2 regions of the Arthrobacter sp. 2MCAF14 genome follow, and region 1 is predicted to be linked to the other one. Evidence: riboswitches for the same ligand, from Rfam matches in the RefSeq annotation. Region 1 holds a riboswitch; the other holds the start of a gene.
What was found. A riboswitch is a leader RNA that binds a small molecule or an ion and turns the genes downstream of it on or off. The one in region 1 is predicted to bind cyclic di-AMP.
Positions count from the first base shown of each region.

Region 2: linked by a shared signal. The riboswitch ahead of AB4074_RS06920 (hypothetical protein) and the one ahead of AB4074_RS13010 (M23 family metallopeptidase) in region 1 are both predicted to bind cyclic di-AMP.

Region 1 covers NZ_JBFRHB010000017.1:20,856-32,373, forward strand. The annotation lists gene AB4074_RS12975 (helicase-associated domain-containing protein) at 1-598, opposite strand, end outside; gene AB4074_RS12980 (hypothetical protein) at 648-863, opposite strand; gene AB4074_RS12985 (cold-shock protein) at 1,110-1,493, shown strand; gene AB4074_RS12990 (DUF3027 domain-containing protein) at 1,501-1,992, shown strand; gene AB4074_RS12995 (MFS transporter) at 2,037-3,401, shown strand; gene serC (phosphoserine transaminase) at 3,423-4,553, opposite strand; gene AB4074_RS13005 (metal-dependent transcriptional regulator) at 4,802-5,497, shown strand; cyclic di-AMP (ydaO/yuaA leader) riboswitch at 5,624-5,831, shown strand; gene AB4074_RS13010 (M23 family metallopeptidase) at 5,834-6,652, shown strand; cyclic di-AMP (ydaO/yuaA leader) riboswitch at 6,798-6,964, shown strand; gene AB4074_RS13015 (NlpC/P60 family protein) at 6,970-7,734, shown strand; gene AB4074_RS13020 (HNH endonuclease) at 8,056-8,556, shown strand; gene mobA (molybdenum cofactor guanylyltransferase) at 8,594-9,253, shown strand; gene AB4074_RS13030 (DUF6457 domain-containing protein) at 9,285-9,572, shown strand; gene AB4074_RS13035 (molybdopterin molybdotransferase MoeA) at 9,569-10,894, shown strand; gene AB4074_RS13040 (FdhF/YdeP family oxidoreductase) at 10,957-11,518, shown strand, end outside.
Region 2 covers NZ_JBFRHB010000006.1:89,672-101,189, reverse strand. The annotation lists gene AB4074_RS06970 (YhgE/Pip family protein) at 1-662, shown strand, start outside; gene AB4074_RS06965 (TetR/AcrR family transcriptional regulator) at 659-1,291, shown strand; gene AB4074_RS06960 (hypothetical protein) at 1,355-1,954, shown strand; gene AB4074_RS06955 (EamA family transporter) at 1,927-2,883, opposite strand; gene AB4074_RS06950 (LysR family transcriptional regulator) at 2,956-3,912, shown strand; gene AB4074_RS06945 (SixA phosphatase family protein) at 3,995-4,525, opposite strand; gene AB4074_RS06940 (winged helix-turn-helix domain-containing protein) at 4,672-5,541, opposite strand; gene AB4074_RS06935 (hypothetical protein) at 6,207-7,184, opposite strand; gene AB4074_RS06930 (response regulator transcription factor) at 7,348-8,088, shown strand; gene AB4074_RS06925 (ATP-binding protein) at 8,101-9,579, shown strand; cyclic di-AMP (ydaO/yuaA leader) riboswitch at 9,744-9,917, shown strand; gene AB4074_RS06920 (hypothetical protein) at 9,920-10,669, shown strand; gene AB4074_RS06915 (glycosyltransferase) at 10,830-11,518, shown strand, end outside.

The DNA.
Region 1 (11,518 bases):
GGTTCTCCGGCGTCGATGTCCAACGTTGCAGCGCCAGCGCCGCCTCCATGGGCGTCGTCGCGGCCAGGATATTGGCTCCGCTTTGGTGGAGTTCGGCAACGAGGTGCACCACGCGCTGGGCGAAGGCCGGTTGCAGCCGCACCAACTCGGTGTAGCTGCGGCCCAAACCGGCCGGGTAGATGCCGATGACGTCCTTGAGGCTGCCCACCGGCAAGTAGAAACGCTGCCGGCCTGGATTGTGCACCGTAGCCGGCGGATCGGCCCGGTGGATGAGGGCCAGTTCCTGGAGTTTGTTCAGGATCGGCTCGAGCGCGGCAAGGGTGGCGCCGTTGATGCACTTCTTCAGTCCCGTCGCGGAGACGCTGTGGCCAGTGTCGGTGTTGGTGCACAGGTGGAGCGTCTCGAGTACTTGCATCTCCGGTTTGTTGAGCCGTTCCAGGGCGCGCTGCACGCTGACCCGGGCACTTGCCCGCGCCGCGAGTGCAGCGAAGTCCGGGACCACGGGGGAGATGAGGTCCGGCCGCGCGGCAAACAGGGCCCGCAGCGAATCATCGCTGCGCGCTTCCAGTTCCTTGCTGAGCGCGCGAATGAGGGACATCAGTTCAACGTTACAGCCAGCCGGGTCCGCCGTCGGGCTTTCCGGCTGCTCATTGACGACGCCGTGCCCAGACAGAGTCAACCACCAACGCGGCCATCAAAATGAAGGCGAGCGGCAGCCCGTAGAGAGCGGTGGACGTGACCCAGACCGGTGCCACTCCGTCGGCGAAAGCGACCGCCATGACGGCGACGACGGCCGCCAGGGAAAGGACTGCGACGACTGCGGCAACGATGGTGAGCGGGCGGCGGAAGTCGTGGGGAATCATGGAAGCAACGCTAACAGTCCCGGGCCGCATCCCCTGTTCCGGGCCAGGGTGCAGTTCGGTTGCGGACAAAAGGCGGCAGGACCTGCCTGCGGGGGTCTCAAAGCGCGAATCCGCTGCCGGGCAGGATAACCTTGAAGCAACAGACCAACACGGTCAAGGCAGTTACCCCTATTCCCGCAGTACCCTGCGGATGCGGTGGCGGGCGCCGGCCGTGTCTCGCAAGTAAGAACGAAGAAGGTTGATTACGTGCCCACCGGCAAGGTCAAGTGGTATGACAAGGAAAAAGGCTTCGGATTCCTCGCAGCAGAGGACGGCCAGGAAGTATTTCTGCCCAAATCCGCACTGCCCGAAGGTGTAGCGGATCTCAAGGCGGGCACCCGGGTTGAGTTCGGCGTCGCCGACGGTCGCCGGGGCGCCCAGGCGCTGGGACTCCGCGTGCTGGATAAGTTGCCATCCATCGCCAAAGCCAAGCGTATGAACGCCCGCGAGCTCGCTCCGGTAGTCCAGGACCTCGTCTCTGTCCTGGACAACCTCTCCGGCACGTTGTCCGCCGGTAAGTACCCTGAAGGCGCCAAGGGCAAGGCCATCGCCGCAGCCCTGCGCAAGGTTGCCGACGAGCTGGAAGCCTAAACCTGCCATGACATCAACGGCGAAACCCCGCACCGGCCTTCCTGTGTGGCGCGTCGGCAAGCCGGACGCTTTCCTTGCGGCCGCCGTCGACGTCGCCCGTAACGCCGTCGAGACCATTGCAAAACCGGCCGAAATCGGACCCCACATCGCCGCGCGCTCCGAGGGCGAACGCGTGGTCACGCACCTGTTCGAATCGCGGCTGGCCGGCTACGGCGGTTGGCAGTGGTACGCCGTCGTGACCCGCAACTCGCGCTCCAAAGTGGTCACGGTCAGCGAGCTTGGCCTGCTGCCTTCGGAGGACTCCATCCTCGCTCCCGAATGGGTGCCTTGGGCAAAGCGCGTCCGTCCCGAGGACGAGGCTACCGAGGCCGAAGAATTGGCGGACGAGGCTGGCGTTCCCGTTGACGCGGACGACGACGGCGGCCCCTCCGACGAGGACGTCGCCACCTCCGGTGACGAACAAGAGAACGACGACGCCGACGACATCGAGGCTGACTAGCCCTTGGCGGACCCGGCGAGTGAATTCCCCGAAGGTGGAAACTGATGTCCACCTTCAAATCGCTCGGTGTCCTTAACTACCGCATTTGGTTCATCGGTGCGCTTATTTCCAATATCGGCACGTGGATGCAACGGACGGCCCAGGATTGGCTGGTTTTCGCCCATCTGAGCAACCACGATGCCGGCGCGATGGGCGTGACCTTGGCCCTTCAACTGGGTCCGCAGCTTTTCCTGGCCCCGTGGGCCGGACTGCTTGCCGACCGCTACAGCCGGCGCAGGCTCCTGGTCATGACCCAATCGGCCATGGCGGTCCTGAGCACTGGCCTGGGACTCCTGGTCCTGAGCGGTGCAGCGCAGTTGTGGCATGTCTATGTGTTCGCGTTGTTGCTTGGCGTCGTCTCGGCACTTGACGCCCCGGTGCGCCAGACCTTCGTGTCGGAGCTGGTCAAGGACGACTATCTTTCCAACGCCGTCGCTTTGAACAGCGCGTCCTTCAACGTTGCCCGCATGATCGGTCCCGCCGTGGCCGGCGTGTTGACGGTCGCGGTGGGGCCGGGCTGGGTATTCATGATCAATACCCTGACCTTCCTTGCCATGCTTGGCGCGATCCGGGCCATTCCCCTTTCCTCCTTGCGTGTCCAACCCCGCGCCGCCGCGGGCAAGGGCCGCATCCGTGAAGGGCTTCGCTATGTCCGCAATCGCCCGGACATTGTGGTTGTCCTGGTCGCGATTTTCATCATGGGCACGTTCGGCCTGAACTTCGTCCTCTTCATCGCGGCCATGGTCGGCACGGAGTTCGGTATGGACGCGGGGGCATTCGGGCTGCTCAACTCGGTCATGGCGATCGGCTCCGTCGCAGGAGCACTGCTTTCCGCCCGGCGAGGGCGGCCACGCATGCGGCTCATCTTCGCGGCGGCGGGCGGGTTCGGCCTCGCGAGCGGACTGGCCGCCCTGGCTCCGAACTACGCCATGTTTGCCTTGGCGCTGATTCCCTGTGGACTGTTTGCCCTGACCATGATCACGAGCGCCAACGGCTACGTGCAGTCCACCACGGAACCCGTCATGCGAGGCAGGGTCATGGCACTTTACATGGCCATCTTTATGGGTGGAACGCCCATCGGCGCACCGTTCGTCGGCTGGGTGTCCAACGTGGCCGGACCCAGATGGGCTGTGGGCGTGGCCGCCGTCGCGGGCGCCAGCACCGCCGTCGTCGGCATCGTGTGGATCATCCGCGCCCGCCAGCTGCGGCTCCGTTTCGATAGCAGCGCTCGCGGCATCCGGTTCTTCCGTATTGAGTCCCAAGGCGCCAGTGGCGCTGTTAATGAGGCTAGCGCTGTTAAAGAGGCTAGCGCTGTTAAAGAGGCTAGCGCCGCCCGGGATCCTCTCCCGGACGACGCCGACCAGTCCTGACCGCGGGAACGCGGTAGGCCCTTACTTCTTCAGTTCGCCCACCACGAAGTCGATGCTGGCGAGCAATGCAGAGACGTCGTCCGGCTCGATGGCAACGAAGGTAGCGATGCGCAGCTGGTTGCGGCCCAGCTTGCGGTACGGCTCGGTGTCCACAATCCCGTTGGCGCGCAGCACCTTGGCGATGGCCGCGGCATCGATCGAGTCGTCGAAATCGATCGTGGCAATGACATTGGAGCGGTCCTCGGCCTTCGCGACGAACGGGGTGGCGTACTCGGAAGCCTCCGCCCAGTCGTAGATCCGGCCTGCGGAGTCCGCGGTGCGTCCGGAAGCGAAGTCCAGGCCGCCATTCTTGTTGAGCCACTGGACCTGGGCATCCAACGTCACCAAGGTGGACAGGGACGGGGTGTTGTAGGTCTGGTTGAGCTTCGAGTTGTCGATAGCCGTCTGCAGATCGAGGAAATCGGGGATCCAACGGCCGCTTGCCTTGATGCGGGCCGCGCGCTCCAGGGCGGCGGGGGAAAAGAGTCCCAGCCACAGGCCGCCGTCGGAGGCAAAGTTCTTTTGCGGGGCGAAGTAGTAGACGTCAGCTTCGGCAACATCAACATCCAGGCCGCCGGCTGCGGACGTCGCATCCACCAGGACCAAGGCGCCGTCGTCACTGCCCTGAACGCGCTTGACCGGAGCGGCCACGCCCGTCGAAGTTTCGTTCTGCGGCCATGCGTATACATCCACGCCAGCTTCGGCCTGGGAAATCGGCCGGGTGCCAGGCTCGGACTTGATAATGGACGAAGCTTCAAGGAAAGGTGCCTTGTTGGTTGCCGAAGCGAACTTGGAACCGAACTCACCGAAGGAGAGGTGCTGGGCCTTCTTCTCGACCAGGCCGAAGCTGGCGACGTCCCAGAACGCGGTGGAGCCTCCGACGCCGAGGATCACCTCGTAGCCCTCGGGTACACGGAAGAACTGGCTCAGTCCCTCGCGGACGGAGCCCACCAGGTTCTTGACCGGTGCCTGGCGGTGGGAGGTGCCGAGGATCGTTGTCGAGGCGGCGGAGAGCGCCTCGATCTGCTCCGGGCGGACCTTGGAGGGCCCGGCGCCGAAGCGGCCGTCCTTGGGCAGCAAATCGGCGGGGATAGTGATGCTGTTGTCGCTCACGGGATGCTCCAATGGTGAAGTAGCGGCCTAGATGGGTCGTGGCAGGTGGCAAGCTGCCCCTTCGACTCCCCAATTCTGCCTGACGCCGCAGGCGGGGGCAGAACCGAAGCTGTCATAGTCCGCCACGTGGAAAGCACTTGTTCGGCTGGCGCTGGACAAGCGCCGGAATTATCCGGAGTAATTCCAAATAAGCTAAGCTTGGAGCTGGCGAAAATACGCAAGATACTGCGCTCGAGGAGCTGAGCTGGATGACGGATCTGATCGATACCACTGAGATGTATCTTCGGACCATTTTGGAGCTTGAAGAAGAGAACATCGTGGCTCTTCGCGCACGCATCGCCGAGCGCTTGCGGCACTCCGGCCCCACCGTTTCCCAGACGATCGGGCGGATGGAGCGCGACGGCCTGGTGATTGTGTCCAATGACCGGCACCTTGAGCTGACTGAAACGGGCCGGAAACGCGCCACCGAGGTCATGCGCAAGCACCGGCTCGCCGAACGGCTCCTGGCAGATGTGATTGGACTGGACTGGGCCTACGTCCACGATGAAGCGTGCCGCTGGGAGCATGTCATGAGTGAGCGCGTGGAACGGCGGCTCTATGAACTGCTGGACCACCCCACGGAATCGCCCTATGGCAACCCCATTCCCGGACTCGAAGCGCTGGGTGGAGTCGCCTCCCACGCCTTTACGGATGGCGTGGTCAACCTTCTTGAAGCGATGAACGAATACTCACCTGAAAACAGGGTCACCGTCAGCCGGCTGGCTGAACCGATCCAGGTGGAGCCTGAACTTCTGGTGCAGCTGGACGAGGGCGGAATCCGCCCCGGCGCCAGGGTTTCCCTGGAACGTGTGGGGGAGTACATCTCCGTTCGCGTGCCCAATATCGACGGCGCGCTGGAGCTGCCGCCCGAGGTTGCGTCGCACGTGTTTGTCACGGTCGCCTAGCCGGCCCGCCGATGCGGTCGGCAAAGATAACGAAATTATTACCGCGGGGGCTTAATCCCCTATAGTTAAATACTGGCGCCGATACCAAAGCGTTACCTGATCCGAAGCCGAGTTCTGCCAGCGGATCAGGTGGATTAGTCCATTCACTGGCAGAAACGGAGGAACCACCATCGGCTGTCGAAAGACGGCCTTGGGGTGAAGTCCGTAGCGGAAGTGCAAACGGCGCAAGGCCCCTCCGGGTACCTTGCGTTTCGTGCCCTTCGCGCGGACCGGGTCCACGATCTCTCTGGCCCGAATCCGACAGCTAACTTCGCAGGCTTGCCAGAGAGGAAAACCTTGACCACGCAGAACACCAGGGGCCGCAGGCGCGCGTCCGGTCCTACTGCTGTGCTGCGGAGCACAACCGCCGTCGAGCACGACCGGCCCCGCGATCCCCATCGCGAACTTCGCCGCCGCAAGGGTCCCTTGCGGCAGATGGCCGAGTTCGCCGCCGCAAGCGGAGCAGGACAGAAGGCCGGAGTGGCCCTTGCCGCTACGGGCCTCATCCTGACGGTCGCCTTGCCGGGCGCCGGCGCTATGACGGCCACGCCCGAGTCAAACCAAACCGCCTTGGCAGTGGGCAGCCAGCCTGAGATTCCGGCCGCGGCGAGCGCCACGATCGACTTCAGCCGTGCTGCGGTTTCCACCACTGCAGATCCGGACACCAAGCTTAAGCAGCTCTTGAGTGCGCAGTCCGTCGGTAGCATCAAGACGTCGTCCTCCAAGGGCACCCTGGGGGCGCCGCTGGACACCCTGACAACGGCCTCGCCTTTCGGCTACCGCGTGAATCCCATCACGGGCGGCTTGGGAGAGTTTCACCGAGGTCAGGACTTCGTGGCCCAGTGCGGCACCCAGGTCCATGCTGCCGCGGCCGGTAAGGTCACTTTCGCTGGCTGGCATCCGTATGGCGGCGGAAACCGCATTGTGGTGGACCACGGCAACGGCCTGGAAACCACGTACAACCATTTGTCGTCGTTCAACGTCCAGGTGGGCCAAACGGTCAGCCGCGGCGATGTCATTGCTTTGAGCGGCACCACGGGCGCCTCCACGGGCTGCCACCTCCACTTTGAAGTCATGGTCAACGGCGACGTCGTTGACCCCTTGGGCTGGCTGTAGCCAATCCGATGGAAGCCTCTCGCATGCTTGTCACGCTCCGTGATCTGAATGTGACATTCAGCCAAAACTCATGTACCGTCTAAGACGCATCAACTTTTAGAGAGTTGATGCACTCGAGTGGATTGCCTAGCTCTGCCACTGCTCGAGGTTCCGTTCGCAAAACATCGTCTGGCAGAGGCGGGGGACCCACTTTTGGTCATCTTCACGGATGGCCTTGGGGTTAAGTCGCACAACTTCCGAGAGGGAGAAGTGTGGCCGGATGACTCCCATCCGAATCCGACAGCTTACCTCGCGGGCATAGGGAGAGGCCTCTTAACGTGTCTTCACGCTCTACTGTTGCGCGCCACCGTGCCGCGGTCACCAAGACCAACTCGCTTGCCGTTATCGCTAAGACTGTCGGCAGCAACGCCGGTGGCGTAGGCCGTCAGGCAGCGGTTATCGCAGCTGCTTCCGGTCTGGTGCTTACTAGCGGTATCGCAGCCAACGCTGCAGAAACCAACGTCCCCCGCGAGTCCACTTCGACCTCCGCCCTGGAAGTCCAGTCCATCGCCCAAGCCAGCATTTCGGCCGACTCCTCCGTCGCCATCAAGTACGAGCGCCCGGCGGTCTCCACCGAAGCTGCTCCGGTTGTCGCAGCTCCGGTTGCCACGCAGGAAGCTGCTCCGGCCACGCAGGCTGCGACGGGTGCCGCTACCGGCGCCTCGACGCTCTCTGTCACCGCTGCTGTTTCACCCGCCACGAAGGTTGCCAGCGGCAAGGGCGCAGCGATTGCTGCCGCAGCTTACGCTCAGCTTGGCGTTGCCCAGGACTGCACCGCCCTGGCTTCGAACTCCCTGGCCGCTGTTGGGATCAACTTCCACGGCTGGCCGGCAGACTACCTCTCCCTTGGCCGTACGGTCAGCGCTGCTGAAGCGCAGCCGGGAGACTTGGTCTACTACCAGAACGGTGGCATGGGCATGGCCCACATCGCCGTTTACGTCGGCAACGGCATGGCAGTCCACGGCGGCTGGAACGGTGGCACCACCGCCCTTTACAGCGTCAACGTTGGCTCCGGCCCGGTCTTCATCCGCGTTGGTGGCTAAATAGCTCCGGCTACATAGCTTCACTGGAACATCCCCGCTGGTCAGCCGGCGGGGATGTTCTGTTTTAACCAGCATGCGCTAAATCACTGCTCCAGGCAGTCTCAAAGGGACGATTCGAGGAGCAGCCCTTCGGTGCTAGGAAAGGTTCCGGCTACGTGTCCGGCACATGAACTTTGACCGACACTGCGCTGGAACTCCCGCAAGGATTCGTTGATCTGGCCTCCGGGTGTTTACTCTTAGGTTGTCGATCCACAGCCCGTACATGCAGAGGGCAGCCGGCCCTCGCGCCCCTGACGGGTGCGGCCGTGAAGAGGTACGTGCATGCGCACACTCGTTCTGAATGCTGGATATGAACCGCTGGCGGTAGTGACCTTCCGCCGGGCGCTGGTCCTTGTGCTCACCGGAAAAGCGAGCGTAGTGGCCGAAGGCGACGAGCCTGTCGTCGGGCCACAGGAGATTCTCGGACGTCCCTCCGTGATTCTGCTCAATCGCTACATCCGGCCGAGGTACAACACCATGACGGCGGTTACACGCCGCGGCGTCTTGCGCCGCGACGGTCACCGTTGCGCCTATTGCGGGAAAGCAGCGCACACCATTGACCACGTCCACCCCAAATCCAGGGGCGGCGCGGATTCCTGGGAAAACCTGGTGGCAGCGTGCTTGCGCTGCAACAACGCCAAGAGTGACCACACCCCAGCCGAGATGGGCTGGAAACTGAGGTTCACTCCGGCGGCGCCCACCGGGACTATCTGGCAGATCAAGGAGCTTGAGAAACCTGCGCCGGCATGGGATCCCTTCCTCCTGCCCGAATCGGCGGCCTAACCGGAAATTGAGCCTGCTTCCCGGGTAATCTGGGCGGGTGGACTTTGATGCGGTGATATTGGCGGGTGGCAAGTCCTCCCGCCTCGGCGGCGTGCCCAAAGCCCAGTTGAAGTACGACGGCGCCACCCTCCTTCAGCGTGCCGTCGCGGCTTCGCGCGGCGCCGGGAGGGTCGTCGTCGTCGGGCCGGATCCCGGCACTTTGCCGGACGGCACATTGACCGCACGGGAGGACCCGCCCTACGCCGGACCAGCAGCGGCGATCGCAGCCGGACTCCTCGCCCTGGGGCAAGACAGAGAAGTTCAAGACGGCGAAGGGCAAGATCGCGAAGCGCAAGAAGGCGTGGTCCCGTCCCCGGAGCACGCGCCTTGGGTCCTCGTCCTTGCCTGCGATATGCCCCTGGCCGCCGCCGCCGTTCCGGTCCTGCTCCAGGAACTTGCGGGCCACGAAGAAACGGAAGGGGCCATGTCCATTTCCGCCGATGGCCGGAAACAGCCGCTGCTCGGGATCTACCAGGTGTCCGCTCTACAACGGGAAGTGCAGGCTGCGGCAGAACAAGGCGGCCTGGCCAACGCCGCGGTTTTCCGACTGCTTGCTAGGCTTGATCTGCTGGCCGTGCCTGTCCCCACAGGGTCCACCGATGACGTGGATACCTGGGACGATGCCGCGGCGCTTGGAGTGGACGGCGACCTGCCGTGACAACAGCTGTACCGGACAGTGGAGGCGGATCGTGAAGAGCCAGGAAGAAACGCTCGAGGAATGGTGCAGGAGCCTGCTGCAAGCATATGAGCTGGAAGACGTCGAGATCGACATCAACGAGATCCTATCCCTGGCAGGCGTTGCAGCCCATTCAGTGGTCCGGCCGGCGGCTCCCTTGACCACCTTCATTGCGGGCTTCGCCGCCGGACTTGCTGCGGGTTCGGGACAAGCCACTGAAGCTGCGTCGATGGATGCCGCCATGGGCCTGGCACGCACGCTCGCGAAGGACTATACGAACCCCGGAACCGACGCCGGATGACGGAAGCCCCCGGGCATGTCCCGCATGCCGACCACTTGTGGGCCGAGGCGCGGCAACTTGCCTTCGATAGCGCCACGCCCATTCCCGCCGCACCCGTTGCCCTTAAGGACGCCATCGGCAGGACCCTGGCCGCGGATGTCCACGCCCTGCAGGACTTGCCGCACTATGCGTCCTCTGCGATGGATGGCTGGGCGGTCAACGGCAGCGGCCCATGGATCCTCGCCGAACCCGGCCAGCGGCTGGCACCGCACCAAGCGAGTCCTATCGCCACCGGTGGCCTGATCCCGCCGGGGGCCAAGGCCGTGCTGCGGAGCGAGAGCGGGGTCCTGGCCGCGGACGAAGATGGCTTGCCGCTGCTCGCGCTCGGCGGGAACGCGAAGCCGGGCGAACCGCGCAACGGTCAACACATCCGCAACGCGGGAGAAGAAGCTGCGGCGGGCGAGCTGCTGATCAAATCGGGCGTCGTGCTGAACCCGGCCCATCTCGCCCTGGCTGCCTTGGCCGGGCGCGATGAACTCGACGTGCTGGGCAAGCCCCTCGTGAAAATGCTCCTGACCGGTTCCGAAGTGGTGACCGCGGGTGTCCCGGTCCCCGGGCGGGTGAGGGATACCTTCGGTCCCCAGCTTGGCGCCGTCGTCGAGCTCCTTGGCGGGATCCGCGGCGAGCAAATCAAGGTGGGCGACTCCTATGAAGAATGGCTCTCGGGCCTTGAAGAAGGCGAGCTGTCGCCGGACGCGCCACCCGCCGACGTCGTCATCACCACCGGTGGAACCGGCCGCTCGGGGACCGACCACTTCCGGCGGGCCATTGCGGATCTCGGCGGACGCTTGCTGATTGACGGAATTGCGATGCGTCCGGGACATCCTGGCGTGCTGGCCGAACTGCCCGACGGGCGCTTCGTGCTGGGTCTCCCCGGCAATCCGCTCGCGGCCATGATGGTCCTCTTCACGATCGGTGCACCGCTTCTCGCGGGGCTGGGGCACAGGGCGCTGCCCGAGGTCGGCGAGGTTCCTTGCGGTGCTATGCTCGACGCCGATCCCGGACGCACGCGCTTGCTTCCCTTCAGGTTCGTGTACGGCCTGGCGTCGCCGGCCCAGCATGCGGGGCCCGGGATGATGCGCGGCCTCGCCAGTGCGGACGGAGTCATGGTGGTGCCGCCGCACGGCGTGCAACTGGGCGAGGCAGTGCCCGCTTTTCCGTTGCCGTGGGGCCAGCCGCTTCCCCTGCCGAAGTCCTCGGAAGACAAGGCCAAGAAGACTCCTGCCAAGCCGGCCCGCAAGGTTTCGTCCGGGCCGGTCGACTGGAGCGCCCTGACAGGCTGAGAGTTTCCGCTGCCGAATGGACGCGGGTGGATTAGAGAGTCAGGCCTTGCAATGATGGGGGCATGAACAGGCATGCACCCGAGCAGGACATCAACGAAGATGACCTCCAGATCCACCCACCAAAGCGCTCCGCTGCGGGCGTCAAGGCAGTCACCGTGGCATTGGAACGCGGTTGGGCCCAAGCGGGCGTCAGCCGGACCGTCAAGTCAATGCTCCGCGTCAACCAACGGGACGGTTTCGACTGTCCCGGCTGCGCCTGGCCGGAGTCCATCACCGGCAAACGCAGTCCGGCCGAGTTCTGCGAAAACGGTGCCAAGGCAATCGCCGAGGAGAGCACCACTCGCGTGGTCGATGCGGAGTTCTGGGCACGGCACTCCCTGGCCGAACTTGAGGACAAGACCGAATACTGGCTCGGCAGCCAAGGCCGCATTGCCGAGCCGGTCGTCATCCGCCCTGGCGACACACACTATTCGCCGATCAGCTGGACAGATGCTTTCGCCTTGATCGGCGAGCACGTGAATGCCACGACGCCGGACCGCTGTGTTTTCTACACCTCGGGGCGCACGGCCAACGAGACCGCGTTCATGTACCAGCTGTTTGCCCGCAGCCTGGGCACCAACAACC
Region 2 (11,518 bases), on a different contig from region 1:
CCAAGGTGATCGCGGATCCTGTGGCGGTCAACAACGTTTCCCAGGCCAAGGCAGGGTCCTACGGTGCGGGCCTGGCCCCGTTCTTCCTGACGCTGTCCCTTTGGATCGGTGTGTTCATGCTGGTCCAGGCGATGCGTCCCATCACGCAGCGGGCCTTGGCCTCGAACGCTCCGTCGTGGAAAATCGCCGTCGGCGGCTGGCTGCCGTTCTTCGTGGTGTCCGTGCTGCAAGCAAGTATCCTCACCCTCGTGGTGGACCTGGGGCTGGGCCTCAACGCGGCGCACCCGGTGTGGATGTGGCTGTTCATGCTGGCCGCGGTCATGGCATTCACGGCCCTGATCCAGGGCATCGTGGCTTTGCTGGGGACTCCCGGAAAGTTCGTGGTGTTGATCCTGCTGGTCCTGCAGTTGGTGTCTTCCGGCGGAACGTTCCCGTGGCAAACCACCCCCATGCCGCTGCACGTGGTACACGAGATCATGCCAATGGGCTACGTGGTGACCGGCATGCGGCACTTGATCTATGGCGGCGATTTGTCCATGATCTGGCCGATTGTCCTGGGCCTGCTTGGCTACACTGTGCTGGGAGCCGCGCTTTCCACGCTGGCCGTCCGTAAGCACAAGTTCTGGACCCCCAAGACCCTGAAGCCGGAGATCGCGGTATGAGCATGCAAGAGCCGGACGCCCCCGCGCTCCCGGAGAAGAAGCTCCGCCCAGCCCGCACCAACGCGACCAAGCAGCGCCTTTTCGACGCTTCGATGGAGCTGATCGGCGAGCGCGGGGCGGCAGGCGTCACGGTGGACGAGATCGCAGCCGCAGCCGGAGTGTCCAAGGGAACGGTCTACTACAATTTCGGCAGCAAGTCCGATCTGATCGCCCAGTTGCTGCGACACGGCGTCGACATCATGCTCGGGCGACTCCAGACCATCGAAGGCTTGCACGCCGATCCGCTCGAGGCCATGGAAGCCATGCTCGGCCAGGCCATGGACTTCATGGACGACTACCCGTCCTTCGCGCGGCTCTGGATCAGCGAAAACTGGCGGACGCCGAGCGAATGGGGCAAGCTCTTCGTCGAACTCCGCAGCGAGTTGCTGGCCGTGATTGGCTCAGCCATCGAAAAGGTCGCCACCACGTACACCGTGGATACGGGCATTGCCCGGGGCAGCCTCGAGGCGGCGATGTTCGGAGCGATCTTCGTGGTGGGCCTTGACCGGCAGACGTACAACCCCGAGCGCACGCGTGAGCAGAGCACAGCGGCAATCATGACGATCATGCGCGGCTACGTTCTGCGGTAACGGTATGGCAACTGCCGCGTCTTGGGGCGTGGCGCTGCCTGCCCGTCAGGGATGATTAATCCCATGCGTCACATGGGGAACAGTGGAAAGCTAGCGATCATCTCTGCCGTGGTGTCCGCTGGTTTGCTGGTGCTCCTCGCCATCACCCTTGACGAAACTGTGATGTACATCTTCCTTGGGGTCCTGGCGATCGGCTATCTGGCGTGCGTCGCCGAAGTTTTCACCCGTCGCAGGTACTTCATGCTGGTTCTCGGAGCCATTTCGACGATCCTTTTCATCGGGTTCGGAATCGCGTTCCTGCGCATGTGGGGGCTCGCCTTCAACCAGGACGAGAATGCCCTGGGCAGCGCCGTGAGCACCAAGGATTCGGACATCTACTTCTACCTCGCCGCACTTGCCGGATGCAGCTCCCTGCTGGTCTTGTTCGTGGGGGCGGTGTGGCCATCCCGCCGTTCGAAGGCAGCGGCCCGTACGGCTGCCCGGCGGCCGGCGCCCCGGCCAGCTTCGCGTCCTTCCCCGGTACCCGCCAGGCCCGCCCAGCGGCCGGCCGCCCGTCCGGCGTCGGGAGCTGTGAAGCGCCCGGCACCGCGCACCCCGGCCGCCTCCGCCAAGCGCCCGCCGTCGGGATCGCCCGCTCAGCGCAGGCCGGCACCCAAGCGCTGACGCACGTCGGGCGCCGCCAGCTCCCCAGGCTTCGCGCGTCGCTGCAGCACGGCAGTCGCCACACCGCCCAGCAGGAGGAGGCCGCCAACCAGTTCCGCCGTCGTCGGGACCTCTGAGATGAGCAGCCACGCCGCGGTCATTCCCACCACCGGGACCAACAACGTGAAGGGCACCACGGCCGAGCTCGGGTAGAGGCTAAGCAGCCGGTTCCAGATGCCATAGCCCACCAGCGACGCGAAAATGGCGGTGTACAGGGCGCTCAAGATGGTCGCCGGCTGAAGGTTGGTGAGGGTCCCGACGACGGCGGCCGGCCCGTCCATGATCAGCGACAAGCCCGCAAGCGGCAACGGGACAACCGCCCCGGACCAGACCACCAGCCCTAGTCCCGAGGCCGCCTTGGCCTTGCGTGCGATGATGTTTCCCGCGGCCCAGGACAACGCCGCTGCGAGCACAATCATGAGCGGCACCACCGGGGCCACCAAACTTCGACCCACCGCTACGAGGGCGAGCCCTGCGACACCCAGAACCACTCCGGTCAGTTGGCGCTTGCTCGGCCGCTCCCCGAGGAACCGGGCCGCCAAAAGCACTGTCAGGAGCACTTGCGCCTGCAGCACAAGCGAGGCGAGCCCGGCAGGCATCCCAAGCGCCATGCCCAGGTAGAGAAGGCCGAACTGCCCGGCGCTCATAAAGAGCCCGACGCCGACGATCGCCTTCCAGCTGACGTCCGGTTTGCGGACGAAGAAGATGCAGGGGAACACCACCAGCAGGAAGCGGATGGCGACGAACAGCAGCGGGGGCACGTCGGCCGAGCCACCGCTCCCGTTGCCGCCATTCCCGCTTGCGGGGTGGAGGCCAAAGTCGATCGCGACGAAATTCAGGCCCCAAAGGACGGCGACAAGGACGGCGAGTGCTGAGTGTCGGATATTCACGATTCAACTCTGACAGTCAAGTGAATGAAGCACCAGCGTTGAATTCTGCATCCAATCATGTACGTTTGCTTCATGATTGAGATTGCGGCGCTACGGGCCCTCGTAGCAGTTGAACAGCAAGGCTCGGTAGTGGCGGCCTCGGAAGCCATGGGCTTCAGCCCCTCAGCGGTCTCCCAGCAGATCAAGAAGCTCGAGAAGCAGAGCGGTGTCACCGTCCTGGAGCGGCATGGCCGCGGCGTACTGCTGACCGACCGCGGCATGGCATTGGCCGAGTACGGACGCCGGATCCTGGGCGAGTTGGAGGAGCTACAGGCCACCTTGCTCGCCGACCCCGCGAAGCCGAGCGGAGTGCTTCGGCTCGTCGGGTTCTCAACGGCTTGCCGCGGGCTGGTGGGTCCGATGCTGCGGAAACTTGGCTCAGATCAGGCTGTTGCCGCCGCTTCGGCCGCGGGGAGCTCCGGGCTTGGCGGCTCCGGGCTTGAAATCCGGGTGGTGGCCGAGGACCCGCGCGAGGCCGTCCAAAGGGTCGCAACCGGTGAAGCCGATCTCGGCGTCGTGCACAACTGGCACTCGGTGCCCTTGGTGATTCCGGAGAACATGGTCCACGAGGACCTCTGCCTCGACACCGCCGACGTCCTGCTGAACTCAGCGCACCCGCTGGCCGGGCGGACCGCCGTCGAGCCCTCCGACCTGGTGGATGAACGCTGGATCAGCACGCCGGCCGGCGCCATCTGCAATGAGGCGTTGCTGGCGATCCTCGCAGGCCTGGGGCGGGTGCCGGACATCCGCATCTACGACCCCGACTTTTCCACGCACATCGCAATGGTCCAGCAGGGTGTTGCGGTGGCGCTCGTGCCCCGGCTCGGCAGGCCCGAGCTCCCCACCGGAGTGGTCGCGGTTCCCGTGGTCAATCCGATGCAGCAACGCCAGGTGGGAATCGTGTACCGGAAGACCATGACGGCAAGCCCCAGCATCCGCCACGTCGTGCGCCTGCTTCAGGACGTGGCGGCTGGCCTCGAGGTGGGCTAGCTCGGACTATCCGCGCGAACTGGCAGCAGATGCCCTCTGGCGGCGCGGCAATGGGCATTAGCTGCCAGTTCGCGCGACGGGGCTATTTCTTCGGGCGGGGCACTGCGAAGTGGGTCAGCCGTGCATCCTGGCCATCGAGTTCAGCCCACGGCTTTTCGAGTTCCATCACGGTCATGGCGCTCGTGGGGTAACGCGTTGCGGCATCCATGTAGGCGTCATGGTCCGAGTCGCGGGACGCCAAGTGCATCGCGAGGTCCTGCACGCCGGGCATGTGGGAGAAGATCATGAGCGTGGTGACGGTTTCCGGCACATGGTTGATGACGGTCAACATGCGCTGTGCGGAGGCGGCGTATAGTCCGTCCTCGAGTTTCGGCGTCGGGGCCTTGTCCCCAAGCTCGCTGCACACCCAAGTACAGGTCTGCCGGGTCCGCAGCGAGGACGAACACAGGATGAAGTCCGGAATCACATGGTGTTTGAGGAGCCATTTTCCGGCAAGGGGAGCCTCCCGGTGGCCACGCTCGGCAAGGGGGCGCTCATGGTCCGGCACCCCGAGAGGCCAGTCCGACTTCGCATGCCGCATGATCACCAGCCGCTTAATGTGATGCTCGCTCATCCCCCCACCCTACTATCCCAACTAGCTCGCATTTATTGTCGTTTTGACGCCTGTAAACGACAACAAATGCGAGTCAGTCGGGTGGGCCGCGCAAGCAAAAGCGCCCGCCACCTTTGCAGGGGGCGGGCGCCTCGAGCGGGTTGAGACTAGATCGAGTATTCCGGAGCGGCCCAGACGATGACCTCGGGGTGCTCATAGAAGCGGTAGCCCTGGCCGCGCACCGTGCGGACCGTGTTTGCGAGGCGCCCGAGCTTGGAGCGGAGGCGCCGGATGTGGACGTCGATGGTGCGCTCGTTGGGGACCTCTTCGGCGTTGCGCCAGAGGCCCTCGAGAAGTTCATCGCGGCCCACGGTGCGGGTGCCGTTCTCGACGAGGTAGTTGAGGAGCTCGAATTCCTTGAACGTGAGGTTCAGCGATTCGCCGTCGAGGTGCACTTCACGACGGGCGAGGTCGATCAAGACGCCGGACGGGCGGGCTTCCTGGGCAGGCTGCGGGCGGAGCGCCTCAGCGCGCTGGCGGTTGCCAACGGTCGGGTCACCGAAAGTCGAGCGGACGACGTCGAGCGCGGAACCTGGCGCACTGGCCGGGGCAACCGCGACGGCGGCATAGCTCTCGGCACCGGAAACGAGGGACTGCGCGTAGGCCCGGATTTCCTGGGCAAGCTTGGCGATGGACGTTCCCGCGGCCGCGGCGGTGTCTTCGTCGATGCCCATGTAGAGCACGAACCCGCGGGCCACATTGTCATTTGCAACGGGGCGGAGGGAACGGTCCGCTGGCGCCAGGACGGGCGTGGGTGCAGTCATCGGCGAGGCCTCGTTGGCGGGAACAGCGCGGAGCTGGCCGTAGGAGTTGGGGTTATAGCCCTGGGGGACGTAACCGGGCGCCTGGCTGCCACCCTGCGGTGCGGGCTGGGCGTAGGCCGGGCGGTTGCCGAAGCCGGGACGCAGGCCGGCGTTCGACGCGGCCTTATTGGCGTTACGGACGGAGATGTGGACGTATCCGGATGCAACTGACATGGATTGCTTACCTCAAAGTGAATAGCCGTCATCGCGGCTTCGAATGCTGGTCTGGTCCCCGCAATGAGATGGGGAGGGGCGCCCGACGCTGGGCAGGGGGCGAATGCCTGAAACCTCTTGGGGTCTGAAGTTAGGCATGCATTCGACAACAGCTCATCGAAAAACCAGCGGGTGCGCTGGGCTCGATCGCTGCGGCTGCAGATGCTGTTGAGTTCTTGTTCACATTTGAAGTGTGCAACGTAACAAAGGGAACTTGCAAGTAACAAAGGGCGGAAGCGTCCACATTTTGAGACGAATCGGACTATTGTGCCGCACATCACAATTCACACATGTCCAAATGTGACTCGTTCTCGTTCGTCATACTGGCTGTTGCTCACGAAATATTCGAATAAAATTTGATGGAAAGATCATTCTTTGAATCTTAAGTCACGTCATGCGCTTGCCTTTGAATCTCGAGATATGAAACAACCCTTGTCCAATCGTGGGTTTGCGTCCTGTGAAAATTCTTTGGCAAATCCTCTGCTAGGTCCCTTGCAATCGCCCCGGCGGACGCGCCGTCGTGACCTTCTTTGAATTCGGAAAGCGCTTGCGACACGGCGAGTTGCGTCATTCTGAGGCCAAAGCGGGGCAAAGAAGGTCACGACGGAGCCAAGCAGCACCCGTCGCTAGTTGGTGGTGCCGGTTCCTTGGGTACTTGAGGTGGTGGCAGTGACGATCTGGATGGACTGGGCCGTGTACTTGTCGGATTCCTTGAGCGCAGTGACCCTCACGCTGGATCCGGATTTCACATCGGCGAGGGTCAAGGTGGAGCCGGTGGTTCCGCTTCCGCGTTGCCGGACGCCTTCCGCTACCACGACGTCCGTTCCAAGCGAATAAGTGCGGGTGAATCCGTCGTCGCTCTTGACGGTCATGGAGCTCGCCGAGATGTCAGTGACCGTACCCAGCTGGCCTGCCATGGTGACGTAGCTGCCGTTTTGGAGGACCACATACTCGGAGTGGACCGCAGCGTTCAGGCCGCCCATGCCCACGCCGAGCCCGCCCGGGCCCGCGTTCGTCCCACCCGGGCCGCCGAATCCGCCCTGGCCGTTCTGCCCGGCCCCCGGTCCCTGCGCGTTGGTGGTATCTGCTGCCGCGGTCCCGTTTCCGGCGGCGTAAGCACCGGCCCCTGCCGCCGCGGCGACCACGACCGCGACGCCGCCAACAATGAGCCCCTTCTTCAGGCTCCAATTCTTGAAAAACGAAGGCCGGGGCTGTGCGGAGTTGTATTGCTGCGGAGCACCCCACCCGGCGGCAGGCTGCCCAGGCTGCTGGTGCACCGGCGGCTGCGGAGCACCCCACCCGGCGGCAGGCTGCCCAGGCTGCTGGTGCACCGGCGGCTGCGGAGCACCCCACCCGGCGGCAGGCTGCCCAGGCTGCTGGTTCACCGGCGGCTGCGGAGCACCCCACCCCGCGGCAGGCTGCCCAGCACCAGGCTGCGCAGAATCATCAAGGGGGCGGATCACCGGCTGCGGGTGCCCGTTCTCCGGCTCGGAACCAGGTACGGAGGGGTTGTTTTGCTGATCCATGGTGTTCTCCATCGAAATCGAGGCTGTTTGGTCGTGCTTGTTCTTGTCCCAAACAGCGTCAGCCGCTTTGCTGTGCATTGGCTGTGTCGAACTGCAGGCTTGCCTGTGACCTGCCGCTCGGTATGGTGTCGGATTCTGCTGGAACCGGAACAACCTCCCGACAGGTGGCTAGGCTGGGACTCACAGGGTGCTCACAGCAACGGCAAAGCACTGGCAAACCGGCAGATTGGAGAGTTGTCCCATGGCATCCTCGCACTCCATGACCAATAACCTTCCGCAGCTCAGCCACCCGGACGGTTCTCCTATCCGCGCCCTTGTGGTGGACGACGAACCCAGCCTCGCCGAGCTCATGAGTATGGGGCTGCGCATGGCGGGTTGGTCGGTGGCCGTGGCCGGCGACGGTCCGGCTGCGGTAAAGCTCGCCAAGGACTTCCGTCCGGATGTCCTCGTGCTGGACGTGATGCTTCCAGGGTTCGACGGCGTAGAGCTGCTGGGGAGGATCCGCGCCTTTGCGCCTGAGGTGCCTGCGCTCTTCCTCACCGCCAAGGATGACGTGCAGGACCGCATCGTCGGGTTGGCCGCCGGCGGCGACGACTATGTCACCAAGCCGTTCAGCATGGAGGAAGTCCTGCTGCGCCTGCACCGCTTGGTCCAACGCTCAGGCGTGGCCGCGATGGACACGGCCGAACTGGTTGTAGGTGACTTGACCCTGAACGTAGACACACGAGAAGTTACCCGCGGCGGCGAAGACATTCCGCTCACGGCGACCCAGTTCGAGCTCCTCCGCTACCTCATGGAGAATCCCAAGCGCGTGGTCAGCAAGGCCCAGATCCTTGACCGCGTGTGGGACTACGATTTCGGCGGGCAAGCCAACATTGTGGAGCTTTACATCTCATACCTGCGCAAGAAGATCGAGGCCAACCACCCGCCCATGATCCACACGGTGCGCGGAGCAGGCTACGTCATCAAACCCGCCGAATAGCCGGGGCTCCGAATGTCCGCACTCTCGGGTATCCCCCGCCAGACCGACCACAGCTGGTTCAATCCTTCAACCTGGCACTTGCGCACGCGCTTGATCCTTCTCTCCATGGCACTCCTCGTGGCCATCTGCGGTGCCGTCGGTGTGGTCAGCTACGCCTCCATGGATGTGTTCCTCACGAAACAGCTGGACCAGCAATTGGCGCAGGCCTCCCATGGCCGCCCGCCGCAAGGCAACCCTGGCGGCCGTCCGGACCCCTTGGACCCCCGGGGCCAGAGCATCGGCACCCTGAATGCGCGTATTCTCGCAGGTCAGGTGAGCACCGATGCTGGATTCCTGTCCTCCGATGCCACCCGTGCGCCGTTGTCGCCCAGCGACGCTCGAATCCTGTCGGCGCTCCCCTCCGATGGCCGCCCGGTTGATCGCACCCTGTCCAATGGCGGCTACCGGCTGGTGGCCACCGAAACTCCCTACGGCGATGTTGTCATCACGGGGCTGCCGCTCGCCTCGAAAGAGGACACCGAGGCCTCGCTCGTCTGGACCATGGTGCTGGTTTCCTTGGGCGGACTGGTCCTGATCGGGCTGGCCGGAACCGTACTGATCCGCCGCACCATGCGCCCCTTGGAGCAGCTCTCCGACGTCGCCACGAAGGTGTCGAAGCTTCCGCTCGACGCCGGTGAGGTGGCACTCGCTGTGCGCGTTCCGGCGTCGGCGGCCCACCCGAGCACGGAAGTGGGAAGCGTCGGCCATGCTTTGAACTTGATGTTGGACAACGTGTCCAGCGCCCTAGAGGCGCGCCAGCAAAGCGAAACAAAGGTGCGCCAGTTCGTGGCCGACGCGTCCCACGAGCTGCGCACTCCGCTGACCGCCATCCGCGGCTACACCGAGCTCTTGCGCATGACAGAGACGTTCACCGAGGACGGGCGCAAGTCGCTGGGCCGGGTGCAGAGCCAGTCGGAACGCATGACCACCCTCGTGGAGGACCTCCTCTTGTTGGCCCGGCTGGACGAAGGGAAGGCCCCAGAGTTCACCGATGTGGATCTCACGCAGTTGGTGATCGAAACCGTCAGCGACGAGAAAGTCATGGCCCCAGGTCACATCTGGCAGCTCAAGCTCCCGGACGAGCCCCTCACGGTCCGCGGCGACACCACTCAACTCCACCAGGTTTTGGCGAATCTGCTCTCCAACGCCCGCAAGCACACGGAGGCGGGAACCACCGTGGTCACCGGCGTCATGCGGTCCGCCGACGGCAGCGCCGTGGTGACCGTGACTGACAACGGGCCGGGCATCCCGCCTGAATTCCAGGGCAGGATCTTCTCGCGCTTCGCCCGTGCCGACGCCGCCCGCTCCGGTTCCGAGGGCACGTCCGGGCTCGGCTTGTCGATCGTGGAATCCATTGTCCAGGCGCATGGCGGCACGGTCGAAGTGGCCTCGCGGCCCGGACGGACGGAGTTCGCGGTGCGGCTTCCGGCGCTCAGGACCGCCACGGCCTGAAAGGCCGCCCTGGAGGGCACGACGCCGGTGCGCGGCGAGCGCAAGTCGACGCACCGACGTCGTGACCTCCGTTACCTAAATGTGACTTAAGTAAGATCCTCCTGTACCGTCGAATGGGTGCGCTGGATCATTCCGGCCACCGCCGGGTAGGCGCCGAGCTCTGCCACTTCCCGGTGCCCATCAGTCCAGGCAGAGACGGGGGACCCAGGTCTCCGGGCAAGCGCTCATGTTGAGCCAGCCCTAGGGGTGAAGCCGTACCGCCACGTTCCGTTGTGGCCACGGCCGGATGACCTCATCCGAATCCGACAGCTAACTCCGCAGGCGTCGAGAGGCAATCACCATGTCTGATTCAAGGAATCAGTCGCGCCCTGTTGCGCGCCACCGCGGCGAACCTGCCCGGAATAACAAGTCACGCTCCACTTTGAGGCGAGCCGCGTCGAACCTCGGCACCGGCCAGCGCATGGCAGTTGTTGCCAGCGTCGTTGCCGTGTTCCTCGGTGCAGGTGCCGCCACCCAGGCCGCCGGTCAAGCCATCAATGCCCAGGACATGAGCCGCACGTCCGAATCCCGCACGGCAGACCACTCAGCCACGCCGTCGGCCACCGCCACGCCGTCGGCGAGCGCGAGCCCCAAGCCCAGCGCCACGCCGACGCCGAGCCAAGCATCCGCCCCCGGTCCGGCCGCCGTCGCGGCCCAGGCTGCCGCACCGGCCACGCCCGTGGCACCCCCTGCCCCCGTTGCACCCCCCGCTCCGGCGGCTCCGGCCGCTCCCGTCGCCGTCGATGATCCCTCCGGCGCCCAGTCCTATGCCGCAAGCATCCTTCCCTCCTACGGTTGGGGACAGGGCGAGATGTCAGCCCTGATCACCTTGTGGAACAAGGAATCGGATTGGCGCACCACTGCCACCAACTCCTCCAGTGGCGCTTACGGCATTGGGCAGTCGCTGCCGGCCGAAAAGATGGCATCCGAAGGCGCCGACTGGCAGACCAACTACCAGACGCAGATCCGCTGGGGCCTGAACTACATCAAGGAACGCTACGGATCGCCGTCCGCGGCATGGTCCTTCCACTTGGCCCATAACTGGTACTAAACCAAGAGCCACGCGCAAAATACATCGAGGTCCGTCCCTTCAGGGGCGGACCTTTGCGTTTTTTGGCCAGGCATGTGATTTGCCACGCCGGTGGTACATCCACAGCCACGTCACAGGTTCCGCCTAAAGCCTTCATATTCTGCGACGGCACTGTGGATACATGACGCTCATCGAATCCACCTCCGGAACCCTGAAGGACCCCGCGGTGGTGCCGCCGGGCCTTCCCATCCAGGCTAAGACCCCCGTCCAGCGCAGCGGACGGCGTGCCCCTGTGGACACCCACACCGCCATCCCCATCCTCGATGTCACGATCCCCGTCTTCAACGAGGAACGCGACCTCGAAGAGTGCCTGCGCAGGCTTCACGGCCATTTGCGCGAATCCTTCCCTCATGGCTTCCGCATCACCGTGGCGGACAACGCGAGCACGGACAGCACCTTGAAGATCGCGGAGCGCGTGGCCAGGGAACTGCCTGAGCTCGCGGTTGTCCATCTTGAGGAGAAAGGACGCGGCAACGCCCTTCGCAAGGTGTGGCTCGCATCGCCGTCGCCGGTTCTGGCGTACATGGACGTGGATCTTTCCACGGACCTCGCCGCACTGGCGCCCCTTTTGGCGCCGCTCATCTCCGGCCATTCGGACCTCGCGATTGGCACACGTCTCACACGCAACTCGCGGGTTGTCCGCGGCCCCAAGCGCGAGTTCATTTCGCGCAGCTACAACCTGATGCTGCACTCGTTCATGGGCGCCCGCTTCAGCGATGCCCAGTGCGGCTTCAAAGCGATCCGGGCAGACGTCGCACAGCAGATCCTCCCCCACACCATGGACAACTCGTGGTTCTTCGACACTGAGCT